One region of the Cobetia sp. PS-4MA genome, then DNA from elsewhere that is predicted to be linked to it. Evidence: predicted binding sites of a transcription regulator. Region 1 holds the regulator's gene; the other holds the start of a gene.
What was found. Region 1 encodes sigma-54, which starts transcription at its own class of promoters, with help from an activator protein. Its sites were predicted from a motif close to TGGCACNNNNNTTGCTNT; they were not measured.
Positions count from the first base shown of each region.

Region 2: the regulator sigma-54 is predicted to act here: its motif matches at 1,121-1,138, upstream of glnL (nitrogen regulation protein NR(II)).

Region 1 is NZ_CM173107.1:805,708-809,412, reverse strand. Features, by position in the region: gene lptA (lipopolysaccharide transport periplasmic protein LptA) at 1-147, shown strand, start outside; gene lptB (LPS export ABC transporter ATP-binding protein) at 150-890, shown strand; gene AC26AR_RS03430 (RNA polymerase factor sigma-54) at 1,209-2,657, shown strand; gene hpf (ribosome hibernation-promoting factor, HPF/YfiA family) at 3,257-3,565, shown strand; gene AC26AR_RS03420 (PTS sugar transporter subunit IIA) at 3,575-3,705, shown strand, end outside.
Region 2 is NZ_CM173107.1:3,881,757-3,885,461, reverse strand. Features, by position in the region: gene AC26AR_RS16385 (DUF4124 domain-containing protein) at 218-859, shown strand; gene glnL (nitrogen regulation protein NR(II)) at 1,173-2,252, shown strand; gene ntrC (nitrogen regulation protein NR(I)) at 2,249-3,658, shown strand.

The DNA of each region.
Region 1 (3,705 bases):
GATACCTTCGAAGGTGGCTACGTGGAATACTTCCTGGACAAGCGCCAGGTCAATGCCAGCAATGGCACCGATGCCTCATCCTCCGAGGGGTCACGCGTCCACATGACCCTGACGCCACGTGGCGCCAATGCCAGCAAGGATCAATGAGCATGACTGCTGCCAGCCCACGTACCCTCAGCGCTCGTCATCTGGCCAAGGCCTACAAGGGTCGCAAGGTCGTCAAGGACATCTCGCTGGAAATCCGCCAGGGTGACATCGTAGGCCTGCTGGGCCCCAACGGGGCCGGCAAGACGACCTCGTTCTACATGATCGTCGGCCTCGTGCGCTCGGATGCCGGTAGCGTGACCATCGATGACCACGACCTGTCCGGCGCCGCCATGCATCAGCGGGCTCGCGCCGGCATCGGCTATCTGCCCCAGGAAGCCTCGATCTTCCGCAAGCTCTCGGTGTCCGACAACATCATGGCGATCCTCGAGACGCGCAAGGACCTGGATCGCAACGGACGCAAGGCACGCCTGGAGGAGCTGCTCAACGAGTTCAGCATCACGCATATTCGTGACAGTGCCGGCATGAGCCTTTCCGGCGGGGAGCGCCGCCGCGTGGAGATCGCTCGCGCACTGGCCACCGAGCCGGACTTCGTGCTGCTCGATGAGCCGTTTGCCGGCGTGGACCCCATCTCGGTGGGCGAGATCAAGAGCATCGTGCGCCAGCTGCGTGACCGCGGCATCGGGGTGCTCATCACCGACCACAACGTGCGCGAGACACTCGACATCTGCGATACCGCCTACATCGTGGGCGATGGCCAGATCATCGCGCATGGCGACGCCGACACCATCCTCGCCAACCAGCAGGTGCGTGATGTCTACCTGGGCCATGAGTTCAAGCTCTAGCCCGAGAGTGCCGTCAGCCTGACGAGAGCCGTCCGACCTCTTCTGCTCTCACCAGCACCCTCCAGCACCCGCCACTTCCTGCTTCACTGTCGGGGCCTCGTTCCCCGCCCCCTCACGCAAGCGCCTCGACAGGCGCTTGCGTGATCTCCCCGTGAACCCTCCTGCTCTGCCACACCTCACTCGAATGCATGACGTCCATACCACCTTGGTGGCAACATGGCATGCAAGTTGCTTGAATATTCTCGACTGCCCCTTGTCAGTGCCCCGACCCACGGTATAGCGTAGATGCACGTTCCTTTGCCGTGAATGACAGACCCCATGAAACCCACCTTGCAGCTTCGACTCGGCACTTCCCTGACCATGACCCCGCAACTTCAGCAAGCGATCCAGCTGCTGCAGTTGTCGACGCTGGACCTGCGTCAGGAGATACAGCAGGCGCTTGAGTCAAACCCCATGCTGGAGCTTGACGAGGAATACGAGTCGCTGGATGTCGCGGAGACACAGGACAAGAGCGAGATCTCCACCTCCGAGACCAACAGCGAGATTCCTGAAGAATACCCTCTCGACAGTGACTGGTCGGACCTCTACCAGGATCACGCAGGCAGCCTGACCAGTTCCGGCAGCGGAAGCTCGAGCGAGGACGGGCCGGACTTCGATCGCAACACCAGTGTCGAAAGCCTGCAGGACCATCTGCGCTGGCAGCTGGCGATGACGGACCTCGATGCGCGTGAACGCCAGATGGCGGAGAGTCTGATCGATGCGGTGGATGGGGCCGGCTACCTGAGCATGAGCCTGGACGAACTGGTCGATGGCCTGCGAGGTCAGGGACTGCCCGGCCTCAAGGCGTCGGAACTCGAGCAGGTCCTGCTGCGCCTTCAGCAGTTCGATCCCACCGGTGTGTTCGCTCGAGACCTGCGCGAATGCCTGCTGCTTCAGCTGGCCCTGCTGCCGGACGATCTGCCATTGCTGGCCCAGGCCCGCCGTCTGGTGCGGCAATTCCTCGAGGCACTGGGCAATGACGATCGCAAGCTGCTCAAGCGTCGCCTGAGCCTGGATGATGATGAGCTGGATCACGTCATTCGTCTGGTACGGGCGCTCGACCCGCGCCCGGCGTCCGCCTGGGGCGAGCCTGCCAGTGATTACGTCATCCCGGACCTGCTGGTCCGTCATACGCGTCACGGCTGGCAGGTCGAGCTCAACCCGGAAGCGCTGCCCAAGCTGCGTATCCAGCCGGAATATGCCGCCCTCATCAAGCGGGCCGACAAGTCCGCGGACAACACCTTCCTCAAGGACAATCTTCAGGAAGCCCGCTGGCTGATGAAGAGCCTGTCCTCACGCAATGACACCCTGCTCAAGGTGGGCCGCGAGATCATGGCGCGCCAGATCGACTTCCTCGAGCAGGGGGAAGAAGGCATGAAGCCGCTGATCCTCGCCAACATCGCGGAAGTGGTCGAGATGCACGAATCCACCATCTCGCGGGTGACCACCCAGAAATATATCCACACCCCGAGAGGCGTGTTCGAACTCAAGTTCTTCTTCTCGAGTCAGGTGGGTGGCAGTGGCAACGGTGACGCGCATTCCAGCACCGCGATCCGCGCGCGCATTCGCAAGCTGATCTCGGAAGAACCGGCGCGCAAGCCATTGTCCGACTCACGCCTGGTGGATCTGCTGGCCAGTGATGGCATCGAGGTAGCGCGCCGGACGGTCGCCAAGTATCGCGAGGCCATGGGCATCCCCTCCTCCAGCGAGCGCAAGCGCTTGGCGTGAGTCTCGACAACGGATACCCGCAAGCCAGCGGGCTCCACACGTCGGAGCGCTGAAGCTCGCCCCCTTGCACCTGCCATCCTGGCATCATCTGCCAATCGGTCGTCTGAATACCGGTTGGCAATGCCTGTCCTTGCGACTGCGTGAGTGACTTCACGCCCCCAATTGCCTATTTTTCCAGCCACTTTTCTCCAGAGTGCTTTCTTTTTCCCTCACATCCCACGGACAGATAGCCAGGGGTCGCCACCGACTCCTGCCACACGAACGTCGACGTAAATGCTGACATTGGCCACAAACGGCCGGTTTCTCGAGCCCCATTCCGTCCGTGATGCGAGGCGATGCTCATGAAGAACCTGCTGATATCCCTCGCTGGGTTGAAGACAAGCCTTGCCCCACGATGCAGCGCAGCGTTGATCTTTGTTCAAAGCTTGGGCATTGTCGGGGTAGACGCTCGGTACACCGGCACCGCCGCTCTCGCCAGCAGATGATCGCCACGAGACCATGGCCGGAGTCAGAAAGTGGCCGCGCGTTCAATCAGGGTTTGCTCGCAGTCAAAAAGGGTTACAATTCAAAGGCAACCCGCTGGATAAAGGAGCGTGTCCATGCAAGTGAATATCACCGGGCATCATGTGGAACTCACCGATCCTCTCCGCGATTATGTCAACGAGAAGCTCGCTCGCCTCGAACGGCATTACGACAACATCACCAATGTTCAGGTGACACTGTCGATCGAGAAGGAACGCCAACAGGCTGCCTGCACCCTGCACGCCGCTGGCGCCGACCTCCATGCCCTGGCAGAAGACCCCAACATGTACGCTGCCATCGACGCGCTCGCCGACAAGCTGGACCGCCAGCTGGTCAAACACAAGGAAAAGTCCCAGGCTCGCTCTCAGGGCACCGGGACCCGTTGACCTTCTGCCATGACACTTGATCAGATCCTTCCCCCCGAGCGCACGCTCTACGGCGTCCCCGGGGGGAGCAAGAAGCGGGTGCTGGAATTCTTCAGCACCTTCATTGCTCAGAACATTCCCAGCCTGGACAGCCAGGAAGT
Region 2 (3,705 bases), 920 kb from region 1:
ATCAACGCGGGAAGCTTTGTAACTTGGCAGCAGGATATGTCACTTCTGGCACGCTGGTAGCGTTCGAGTGAGTGAAACGACTGGCAGAAGCGGATGCGCGCTTCTGGCTTCCCATGACTTCTTCAGGAATTCCCGGATGTGGCCCTTCACTTCTTCTTCGCGTGGCATCGGTTCAGTGGGTGACAGCAGGTCCTTGCCGGTCAAGGGAATGCGGCGGATGGCTCGCCTGCCGGGCATGACGACGCTCGGTCTCTGCCTGTCAGCGGTGCTGGCCCTGAGCAGCGTCTCGGCGGAGCTCGAGGCGGCTCAGGTCTACCGGCACGTGGATGCCAACGGCAACGTGGTGTTCAGTGATCAGCCGGCGGGCGGCAGCAAGGTCAAGCTGACGCCGCTGAGTGTGGTGCCTTCCACCGAGTCTGCTCCCTCGCGCGCGCCTGCTTCGCGTGGCGTGTCATCTTCCCCGTCCGAGACCGCTTCCCGTAGCCGACCCTCCGCGCCTGCCGTGGATGTCAGCTTCCGTGGCTATACCCGCTTCTTCATCCAGAGCCCGAGCAATGAAGAGACGCTGCCTACGGGGCAGGCCGGCAACCTGGCGGTGCGCCTGGCCATCGAGCCGCAGCTGCGTCCCGAGCACAAGGTACGCGTGACCGTGGATGGCGCGCCGTCGCAATCGGCCATGAACAGCAGTGTCTTCATGGTGCCGGGGCTCGAGCGTGGCAAGCACGTCATCCAGGCGGAGCTGCTGGATGCCTCCGGACGAGTGCGCCAGACCACCGAGCCCCGAGTGGTCTACGTGCAACGCGCCAGCGTCAATCTCCCGCGCAATCCCAACAACCCGGCCAATGCCGGGGGTGGCTGAGAGATGGGGGTGACAGTCCTTCTGGCTTGCGAATGACACGTGACTCGCGCGCCAGGTCATCAGGCCACCTTCGGGTGGCCTTTTTTGTCGCCAGGTCTGGCAACGGTATCGCCCGCGATGCAGCAGCACGCCCGCTGATGAGCAGGTCTGCTTCATCGGGTTGGCAGTGCGATCCTTTGGTGCACCATAATGGTGCTTCAAATCGACGCCCGAAAGAGGTGCATCGGCGCGGGTGCCATGCACGCGGCATTTGCACCAGACTGGCGCGGTTATTGCAGAACAGGGAGACGTACTGCGAATGGCGGATAAAGGCATGCATCAACGACTGCTCGAACACCTGAATACTGCCGTGGTGGTGCTGGATGCACAGCTGCGCGTGGTATGGCTGAACCCGGCGGCCGAGACGCTATTGGCGGTCAGCCTGGTGCGCGTCAAGGGCAGCTCCCCTGAACATCTGACCGGGCTGGATGAAGAGCCCATCAAGGTGCTGCGCAAGGCGCTGGAAGAACAGCATCCCTATACCCAGCGTGAGGCCGAGATCGTCAATGCGGCCAACGAGCCGCTGACGGTGGACTTCACCGCGACCCCGGTCAGCGCCAATGAGCTGCTGGTGGAAATCGAGCCGCGTGATCGTCTGATGCAGATCTCTCGCGAGGAGGCGCTGATCGCTCGGCAGGAAGCCGTCAAGGTGCTGACACGCGGACTGGCGCATGAAGTGAAGAACCCGCTTGGCGGTATCCGGGGCGCGGCCCAGTTGCTGGAGCGCGATCTGCCGGAACCGCAGATGGTGGAGTTCACGCGCATCATCATCGAGGAGGTGGATCGCCTGCGCGATCTGGTCGATCGCATGCTGGGGCCGAATCGGCCACCGCTGCAGTCGCCGGTCAATATCCACTCGGTGACCGAGCGGGTGCGCTCCCTGCTGGCGGCGGAAGGGCATCACATCAAGCTGACGGCCGACTATGACCCGAGCCTTCCTGAAGTCATCGGCGATGAAGGCCAGTTGATCCAGGCGGTGCTCAACATCGCGCGCAACGCGACCCAGGCCCTCAACGAGCAGCCGCAGCCCGAATCAGCCGATGGCAATGAGGCGCCGTGGGAGATCACCCTGCGCACGCGGGCCCGGCGGCAGTTCACGCTGGGTCATGAGCGCCATCGTCTGGTCTGCGAGCTGGCGATCAGCGACAACGGCCCGGGCATTCCCGAGGCGCTGCGCGAGACGCTGTTCTACCCGATGGTCTCGGGGCGCGCCGAAGGCTCAGGGCTCGGGCTTTCCATCGCCCAGGGCATCCTGCACCAGCATCAGGGGTTGATCGAGTGTGACTCGCGCCCCGGCCATACCGAATTCCGACTATTAATCCCGCTTGCCGGCACTTCTGGAGATCCCTCATGAGCGAGACTGCACGCGTCTGTATCGTCGATGATGACCGCGCCATCCGCTGGGTACTGGAGCGCGCTCTGGCCCAGCCTGACCTCGAGGTGGAAAGCTTCGAGCGCCCGGATCAGGCAGAAGCCAGCATCATGCGCCAGTGCCCGGATGTGCTGATCACCGACATCCGCATGCCCGGTATCGATGGCCTCGATCTGATGGCACGAGTCCGCGAGCGTTATCCGGACCTGCCGGTGATCGTGATGACGGCCCATTCCGACCTCGACAGTGCCGTGGCCTCCTATCAGGGCGGTGCCTTCGAGTATCTGCCCAAGCCCTTCGATGTCGATGAGGCGCTGGCGCTGGTGCGGCGCGCCGTGGCGCACGCGCGGGAATCCAAGGCCCCCGCGGTGGTGCCGGAAGGATTGACCAAGGAGATCATCGGGGAAGCGCCAGCGATGCAGGAGGTCTTTCGGGCCATCGGTCGCCTGTCCCAGTCGCACATCACCGTACTGATCAACGGCGAATCCGGGACCGGCAAGGAGCGTGTCGCCCAGGCGCTGCATCAGCATTCGCCCCGCAAGGCCAAGCCGTTCATCGCGTTGAACATGGCGGCGATCCCCAAGGACCTGATGGAGTCAGAGCTCTTCGGCCACGAGAAGGGCGCCTTCACCGGTGCCACCGCTCTGCGTCGCGGACGCTTCGAGCAGGCCGATGGTGGCACCCTGTTCCTGGACGAGATCGGCGACATGCCGGCGGAAACCCAGACACGTCTGTTGCGGGTGCTGGCGGATGGCGAGTTCTACCGCGTGGGGGGCATCACGCCGGTCAAGGTGGATGTGCGTATCATCGCCGCGACCCACCAGCACCTGGAGGCGTTGGTGGAGGATGGTCGTTTCCGTGAGGATCTCTTCCACCGCCTCAACGTGATCCGCGTCCACCTGCCGCGGCTGTCAGAGCGCCGTGAGGACATCCCGCGCCTGATGCAGCACTTCCTCGCCGAAGCCGCACGCGAGCTGGCCACGGACCCCAAGGTGCTCACCGAGGCGGCCGAGAAGCACCTCACGCGTTTCGACTGGCCGGGCAACGTGCGCCAGCTGGAGAACACCTGTCGCTGGCTGACGGTGATGGCCTCGGGCCGCGAGGTGATGGTCGAGGATCTGCCGCCGGAACTGCGTGACGTCAGTGGCACCGAGGCCGCGTCCGGGGACTGGCGTGGTGCCTTCCGTGAGTGGGCGGACCGCGCGCTCGCCGCCGGCCACACCCATCTGCTGGAAGAGGCGGTGCCCGACTTCGAGCGCATCCTGATCGAGACGGCGCTAAAGCATACCGGCGGTCGCAAGGGCGAAGCCGCCGAGTTGCTGGGCTGGGGACGCAACACGCTGACGCGCAAGCTCAAGGTGCTGTTGCCGGCACTGGCCGAGGATTGAGCCGCCCCGGCGCCAGACAGTCTCGAGCGCCCTTATCATCAGGCTGA